DNA from 2 places in the Bradyrhizobium sp. McL0615 genome. Region 2 is predicted to be linked to the other one. Evidence: predicted binding sites of a transcription regulator. Region 2 holds the regulator's gene; the other holds the start of a gene.
The links. Region 2 encodes HrcA, which represses chaperone genes, less so after heat shock. Its sites were predicted from a motif close to GTTAGCACTCNCNNNNNGNGAGTGCTAAC; they were not measured.

Region 1: a site for HrcA is predicted at 1,577-1,605, ahead of ACPPVP_RS28785 (co-chaperone GroES). Genes of this name have one in related genera too.

The regions. Positions count from the first base shown of each region.
Region 1 is NZ_CP188254.1:5,982,767-5,986,975, forward strand. Features, by position in the region: gene ACPPVP_RS28770 (TauD/TfdA dioxygenase family protein) at 1-424, opposite strand, end outside; gene ACPPVP_RS28775 (hypothetical protein) at 871-1,002, opposite strand; gene ACPPVP_RS28780 (usg protein) at 1,097-1,390, opposite strand; gene ACPPVP_RS28785 (co-chaperone GroES) at 1,637-1,954, shown strand; gene groL (chaperonin GroEL) at 2,091-3,740, shown strand.
Region 2 is NZ_CP188254.1:193,149-197,357, forward strand. Features, by position in the region: gene ACPPVP_RS00885 (hypothetical protein) at 1-278, shown strand, start outside; gene pncA (bifunctional nicotinamidase/pyrazinamidase) at 395-1,108, shown strand; gene grpE (nucleotide exchange factor GrpE) at 1,288-1,890, opposite strand; gene hrcA (heat-inducible transcriptional repressor HrcA) at 1,994-3,097, opposite strand; gene rph (ribonuclease PH) at 3,255-3,968, shown strand; gene rdgB (RdgB/HAM1 family non-canonical purine NTP pyrophosphatase) at 3,980-4,209, shown strand, end outside.

The DNA of each region.
Region 1 (4,209 bases), 3.1 Mb from region 2:
TCGGAATCTCAAGAGAGTAAAGCATACTCGCCTTCGGCGGCAGATCGAGATACGACATGTCCGTGTGCCACACCGCTTCGCCGTCGCCCAAGCTGCCGATTGGCTCGCCGTTCACCTTGACGTTGGAGACGATGTAGATTTCTGGCAGCCCATCAACGAAACGGCGGCCGGTCTCCTGAATCGGCGCCCAGTCGAGATCACCCAACCGGCGACTAAATGCTATCAACTCATGGTCGCTCAGGGTCTGGTCGCGGAAAAGCAGCACCAAATGGTCGCGCCAAGCCTGCATGATGCGCGCGAACGCGACCTCTTCCAGATCCTTAAGATCGACGCCTATCACCGTCGCGCCCAGCGCTGCGCCGGTAGGAACTACGTGGGTTGGGCCGCCGCTGACGCCGCCCGTCACTTCGGTCTCAGTGCTCAAAGCCATCGGAAGCCTCCGTACCAATCCCTATTTTTAGTCTTCATGATAGCCGCGAAAAAGCCAGCAGCATTGACACAATCGTGCGTAGAGATGAGGCTTGCTGCCCTCACCACGAGGCCAATTCAATGAAGTCGACGCCGGCAAGAGGCGCCCCATGTCTCAGATGGGTCATGTGTGGACGACGCCCGCGTTGCAAGGAGAATCTGACGTTCGGCTTGCGGTCGGGTGCAAGTCATGTGTCCGGCCTGTTTGCGCGGCACCATGACCGCTGGCCCTGATGTAGTCCGCGGATCGGGTCCCAATCATTCGCACGGGCTTTGACGCCCATGACCCAGAAGCGGGTTGTCCCAATCGACGGCTCGACCGTTTCGCATCACGCCATCATCACCCTCGCAATTCGATTGTCTCGCTGCGCCGTTGCCTCATGCTCCCATTGCCAAGCCTCTTCAGGCGGCTGCGGCAAGCTCAGGCGCTCGATAGTATCCTCCCTTGGCCATGATCGCCCAAGCGATGCGCGCCATCTTGTTGGCAACGGCAACGGCGACAAGCTTGGCCGGCTTCCTGGCCAGCAGCTTCATAATCCAGGGATGCTTTTGCGGATGCTGCCGGGCGTGTCGAACAACGGCTGTTGCATGAGCAACAGAGATCGCCCCAAAACTCCGCGCCCTCGCTCTAATGCAGCCGGAACACCCCGTCCACGGCGCGTAGTTCGGCAGGCTTAATCAGTTTGGAGTGCGCGACGGTGACCGCAAACAACGGACCTTCGGGTTCTGTTTCCCAGAACGCTAGGAAATCCATTAGCGCCGGGAAATTCGGAAACAGATCGTAGTCCTGCCAGACGTAGGTTTGCAGCAACCAGTGACGATCCGGGCGGCGATAAACGATTTCCGCTGTTGTCGGTCCGTAGCCTAAGACCTGCTTCCTGAAATCCTTGGAAACCGCATCTTTCTCGACCCTCCAGCTCAACTGAAGAGTAACGCGTGATTCTCAATTCGCCAAAAAGGAAACGTTCAATAGGTCATAGCAATCAACGCGCTAGCAGCATGTTGCTTCACCTGCTAGCAGTCGCCCTCCTCCAGAAACTCAAGTCGCGGTCAAACATCGTGGGCCGAAGCCCTTGCGCCCCAGTGTCACAAGCTTATGTGAAGAGCGGCTAGCACTCGCGCATTGCGACTGCCAATCCAGAAAATCACAAAAGCCAAGGAGGACCGCATGAAATTCCGTCCGCTCCACGACCGTGTCGTGGTCAAACGCATCGATGCCGAAGATAAAACCGCAGGCGGCATCATCATTCCGGACAGTGCCAAGGAGAAGCCCTCGCAGGGCGAAATCACCGCCGTGGGCCCGGGTGGCCGCGACGAAGCTGGCAAACTGATCCCGATCGACCTCAAGGTTGGCGACCGCGTGCTGTTCGGCAAATGGTCCGGCACCGAAGTCAAGATCGACGGCGAGGAGCTGTTGATCATGAAGGAAAGCGACATCATGGGCGTCCTAACCGACGTTCCGGCTGCCAAGAAGAAGGCCGCCTAACCGCACCCGCTCCCTCATCCTGAGGGGCCGGCGCAGCCGGCATCTCGAAGGATGAGCTCCAAGCTCAACTCATCTCATCCTTCGAGACGCCCTCCGGGCTCCTCCGGATGAGGATCAGTTTCAAACGGAGATCATTATGTCAGCCAAAGAAGTCAAATTCGGCGTCGACGCCCGCGACAGGATGTTGCGCGGCGTTGAAATTCTCAACAACGCGGTCAAGGTGACGCTCGGCCCCAAGGGCCGCAACGTCGTCCTCGACAAGTCGTTCGGCGCTCCCCGCATCACCAAGGACGGCGTCACCGTCGCCAAGGAAATCGAACTCGACGACAAGTTCGAGAACATGGGCGCGCAGATGGTGCGCGAAGTCGCCTCCAAGTCGGCGGACGCTGCCGGCGACGGCACCACCACCGCGACCGTTCTTGCGGCTGCGATCGTCCGAGAAGGCGCCAAGTCCGTTGCCGCCGGCATGAACCCGATGGATCTGAAGCGCGGTATCGACATGGCGGTGGAAGCCGTGGTCGCCGACCTCGTCAAGAACTCCAAGAAGGTCACCTCGAACGAGGAAATCGCCCAGGTCGGCACCATCTCCTCCAACGGCGACGCCGAGATCGGCAAGTTCCTCTCCGACGCCATGAAGAAGGTCGGCAACGAGGGCGTCATCACGGTTGAAGAAGCCAAGTCGCTCGAGACCGAACTCGAGGTCGTCGAGGGCATGCAGTTCGACCGCGGCTACATCTCACCCTACTTCGTCACCAACGCCGACAAGATGCGCGTTGAAATGGAAGATGCCTACGTCCTCATCAACGAAAAGAAGCTATCTCAGTTGAATGAATTGCTTCCCTTGCTCGAAGCCGTGGTGCAGAGCGGCAAGCCGCTTGTGATCATAGCGGAAGACGTCGAAGGCGAAGCGCTTGCCACCCTCGTCGTCAACCGTCTGCGTGGTGGCCTGAAGGTTGCTGCCGTCAAGGCTCCGGGCTTCGGCGATCGCCGCAAGGCCATGCTGCAGGACATCGCGGTTCTGACCGGTGGTCAGGCGATCTCGGAAGATCTCGGCATCAAGCTCGAGAACGTCACGCTCTCCATGCTCGGTCGCGCCAAGAAGGTGATGATCGACAAGGAAAACACCACCATCGTCAGCGGCGCCGGCAAGAGGGCCGACATCGAGGCGCGCGTTCAGCAGATCAAGGCTCAGATCGAGGAAACCACCTCGGACTACGACCGTGAGAAGCTGCAGGAGCGTCTGGCCAAACTCGCGGGCGGCGTTGCGGTGATCCGCGTCGGCGGCGCGACCGAAGTCGAGGTGAAGGAGCGCAAGGATCGCGTGGATGACGCGATGCATGCGACCCGTGCGGCGGTTGAAGAAGGCATCGTGCCGGGCGGCGGCGTCGCCCTGCTGCGCGCCTCCCAGCATCTCAAGGGACTTCGCACCAAGAACGACGACCAGAAGACCGGCGTCGAAATCGTCCGCAAGGCGTTGTCGTATCCAGCCCGTCAAATCGCCATCAATGCTGGCGAAGACGGTTCGGTGATCGTCGGCAAGATCCTCGAGAAGGATCAATATTCCTACGGCTTCGACTCGCAGACCGGCGAATACGTCAACCTGATCTCCAAGGGCATCATCGACCCGACCAAGGTGGTTCGTGTGGCAATCCAGAACGCAGCGTCCGTCGCGGCTCTCCTGATCACCACGGAAGCCATGGTGGCCGAAGTGCCGAAGAAGAACGCCGGCGCTGGCGGCATGCCTCCGGGCGGCGGCATGGGTGGCATGGGAGGGATGGACTTCTAACCCCAACCGTTCAGAGCACAACAATAAGAAAGGCCCGGCAGCATTGCTGGGCCTTTCTGCATGAGCTACGCGTTCATCTCGACGACGATACCGCAGGAGAACCATATCATTTACAGCGTTTCGAGGCCGTCAACGACGCGCGTGTCCTTGCGCAATTATAAGGAGATGGCATCACAAACAGATGGCGCACGTTTTATGGCAGCACCGCTGTCTTGAAGTGACCCCACGACTGCATCATGTTGGAGTCGTCGATAAGACGCGTAGGACTTGTCGACATCACGGCAGGCAACGCGACGCGCTTCGGCGCATCGCAACGTTCCGCCACGCGACGCTGCGCGTCGCAACACATCGCTACGCAACGCTTGAGCCGCTGGGGAAGCCTGGCGGCTCGCGCGCGTTTAGCGCGGACGCTCCGCTCAATCGCCTGTGGCTCCGAGACGCCTACCGCAGCGGCCGAAGGCTGAAACCG
Region 2 (4,209 bases):
GCGGCCGCTTTGCCCAGCAGATTGCGACCACCATTCCCGGCGTGCGCGACGGCAGGATCACGATGTCGGAGCCGGTCCGCATCGATGGCCAGCCCGGCTACGAGACCCGGATCGACGCCACCAGCGGCAAGGACAACACGCCGGTCACCATCGTGCAGTGGCTGCGGTTCGGCGCCCAGACTTCGATGCGCATCATCGGCTCTTCGCCGCGCGACGACTGGACCAAGGCTTTCCCGCGCTTCCGCGCGGTGCGCGACGGCATTCATCCGCGGGGCTGACGTTCGAAATTCGCAAGCCCTGAAATTGTAAGCTGCGCCGAATTTTCGGGCTTTCGTTCGTACACAAATGTAACTAGCCTTCTCCCCGTCGGGTTTCACTACCGGGGAGACGCACCATGTTTACTCGCAGGCTGGTTCTGACAGGTCTCGGCGCGACGTCGGTCGCCGCCCTCGCTCCATCAGCGCTTTGGGCTGCACCGATCAAGCCTGATGCCGCTTCCGCGCTGATCGTCATCGACGTGCAAAATTGTTTCCTGCCGGGCGGCAGCCTCGCGGTCAAAGACGGCGAGCAGGTCGTCCCCATCATCAACCGCCTCGCAAAAGGCTTTGCCAATGTGGTGATGACGCAGGACTGGCACACCGCGGGCCATGTCTCGTTCGCAACATCGCATTCCGGCAAGAAGCCGTTCGAAACCGTCGATCTCTCCTACGGCAAGCAGGTGCTGTGGCCGGATCATTGCGTACAGGGCACCGAGGGCGCTTCGCTGTCGAAGGACCTCGCGATCCCGCATGCCGGGCTGGTCATCCGCAAGGGCTTTAACAAGAACGTCGACAGCTACTCGGCCTTCACCGAGGCCGACGGCAAGACCACGACGGGGCTCGCCGCTTACCTAACGGCGCGCAAGGTGAAGCGGGTGTTCCTCGCCGGCCTCGCCACCGACTTCTGCGTGGCATGGAGCGCACTCGACGCGCGCAAGGCGGGCTTCGAAACCTATGTGATCGAGGACGCCTGCCGCGGCATCGACACCCAGGGCTCGCTCGCCAAAGCCTGGACCGACATGACCAAGGCCGGCGTCAAGCGGATCAAGTCGGACGATATCGCGGCGTAGGGGACGGAAAGCGACACTGATAACCCTCGCCCTGAGGAGCGCGCCTGCGCGCGTCTCGAAGGATGAAGGCCAAGATGCATCAGCGGGGCCTTCATGGTTCGCCTGGCGATGCAATGCATCGTCCAGAGACGGCGCTTGCGCGCCTCCTCACCATGAGGGTCTGCCGTTTACACCGCGTGTCAGTTGGTGACGTCGGCCGCCGGCGCCGCCTTCGCGCCGCCCTTGGACACGGCGACCAGCGCCGGGCGCAGTACGCGCTCGCCGATCATGAAGCCGGCCTGCACGACCTGAACCACCGTCCCGGATGGAACGGACGGATCGGGCACTTCGTACATCGCCTGCTGGAAGTTGGGATCGAACTTCTCACCCGACGGATCGAACTTCTTGACGCCGTTCTTCTCCAGCGTGTTGAGCAGCGAACGCTCGGTCAGCTCGACGCCCTCGATGAAGGCCTTGAGGCCGGGATCGGCGGTCTCCTTGGCCTCGGCCGGAATGGCGTCCAGCGCGCGCTGTAGATTGTCGGCGATATCGAGAATGTCGCGTGCGAACCCGGTGATGCCGTAGGCGCGCGCATCGGCGACTTCCTTGGCGGTGCGCTTGCGCAGGTTTTCCATCTCCGCCAGCGTGCGCAGCATCTTGTCGCGCGACTCGGTCGCTTCCTTGACCAACAGCTCGATCGACCCTTCCTCGGGATCGTCAGGCATGATGTAGGGTTTTGAGACCACGGGCTCGCCGGTCTGGGCCGGTTTCACATCGTCGGTCGGCCGGTTTGGATCGGTCATAAGACTGCCTTCTCAAAAAACGGTTCTGGTTCGATGGGGATTTGCTGGGCCGGATATCGTGCTTTAGTGGCCGAAAATCAAGCGCAACCACACCGGATTGGGGTCAATTTGGGGCGGATTGGCCGCCCAGCATCCGGCTGACGATCCGGGCAGCGTAATCCACCGTCGGGATCACCCTGGCATAGTTCAGCCGGGTCGGCCCGATCACGCCGAGAACGCCGACGATGCGGCCTGCGGCGTCGCTATAGGGGGCGATGATGGTGGAGGAACCGGACAGCGAGAACAGCTTGTTCTCCGATCCGATAAAAATCCGCACCCCTTCGGCGCGCTCGGCCCGCCCCAACAGATCGATCACGCCGCGCTTGGTCTCGAGATCGTCGAACAGCGACTTGACGCGTTCGAGATCCTCCAGCGCGTGCAGGTCTTCGAGCAGATTGGCATGGCCGCGCACGATCAACTGCCGGTCGTCATTGTCGCCGCCGGACCAGCTTGCGATGCCGGCCGCGATCACCTTCTGCGTCAATTGATCGAGTTCGACGCGGCTCTGCGTCAGCGCGGTTTCGAGCTCTAACCGCGCTTCCGCAAGCGTCCGCCCGCGAATCCGAGAATTGAGGAAGTTGGTCGCTTCGGTCAGCGCCGAGGAGGGAACGCCGGGCGGCAGCGCCAGCACGCGGTTTTCGACCTGGCCGTCTTCGCCGACCAGCACCACCAGTGCGCGCTCCGGCTCCAGCCGCACGAATTCGATATGTTTTAGCCGCGAATTGGATTTGGCGGTCAGCACCACGGCGGCGGCGCGGGTCAGGCCGGAGAGCCGCGTCAGCGCTTCGCCGAGCGCTGCCTCGACCGATTGCGCGCGCCCGACGGAAGCGAGCTGACTCTGGATCGATTCCCGTTCCGGTTCGGTAAGGTCTCCGATCTGCATCAGGGCGTCGACGAAGAAGCGCAAGCCCAGTTCCGTAGGCAGCCGCCCGGCAGACGTATGTGGCGCATAGATCAGCCCGAGGTGCTCGAGGTCCGACATCACGTTGCGCACCGACGCCGGCGACAGCGGCATCGCTATCAGACGAGAGATATTGCGCGAGCCGACGGGTTCGCCGGTCGCGAGATAACTCTCGACGATTTGACGAAAAATGTCGCGTGACCGCTCGTTGAGCTGGGCGAGCCCGGCATGCGGCGCGATCAGGCCAATCGGATCGTGGTGGGCCACTATTTAACTCCTCACACCCGCCTAATCTGTCGATCCGGCGGGCCAATGACAAGCATGCATTAGTCCCTGAAACGAGGCCAAAAGGCCTTGCCGCTGCGCACGCCCCCTCCTACAAGCACCGCGAACGCATTTTCGCTCGATTTCGAAAGGATTTCCCATGCGGCCAAGCCGCCGTGCGCCCGATCAGCTGCGCCCCGTCTCGCTGGAACGCGGCGTGGTCAAATACGCCGAAGGTTCCTGCATGGTGAAATTCGGCGACACCCAGGTGCTGGTCACGGCCACGCTGGAAGAACGGCTGCCGCCGTGGCTGAAGGGCCAGGGCCGTGGCTGGGTCACCGCCGAATACGGCATGCTGCCGCGCGCCACGCTGGAACGCACCCGCCGCGAGGCCGCCGCCGGCAAGCAGGGCGGCCGCACCGTCGAGATCCAGCGATTGATCGGGCGTTCGCTCCGCGCAGCCGTCGACCTCGAAGCGCTCGGCGAGCGCCAGATCACGGTCGATTGCGACGTGATCCAGGCCGATGGTGGCACCCGCACCGCCTCGATCACCGGCGCCTGGGTGGCGCTGGCGGACTGCATCTCGTGGATGAAGAGCCGCAACATGATCAAGGCCAACGTGCTGCGCGACAATGTCGCCGCGATCTCCTGCGGCATCTACAAGGGAACGCCGGTATTGGACCTCGACTATGCCGAGGATTCCGAGGCCGACACCGACGCCAATTTCGTCATGACCGGCGACGGCCGCATCATCGAGGTGCAGGGCACCGCCGAGAAGACGCCGTTCTCGCAGGACGAGTTCCTCGCGTTGATGGAACTGGCGCGCAAGGGTGTCGCGCGTCTGGTGGACTTGCAGAAACTGGCCGTCGCGTAGTCTGATTGCGCATGCACCGTCGAATCACAGGCCGGCTCGTGATCGCGACCCACAATCCCGGCAAGCTTGCCGAAATGCGGGAATTGCTGGCGCCGCATGGCGTCGAGGCCGTTTCCGCTGGCGAACTGGGCCTCGGCGAGCCCGAGGAAACCGGCCAGACATTTCGGGCCAATGCCGCGCTCAAAGCGATCGCAGCCGCGAAAGCCGCGCAACTGCCGGCCTTTGCCGACGATTCCGGCCT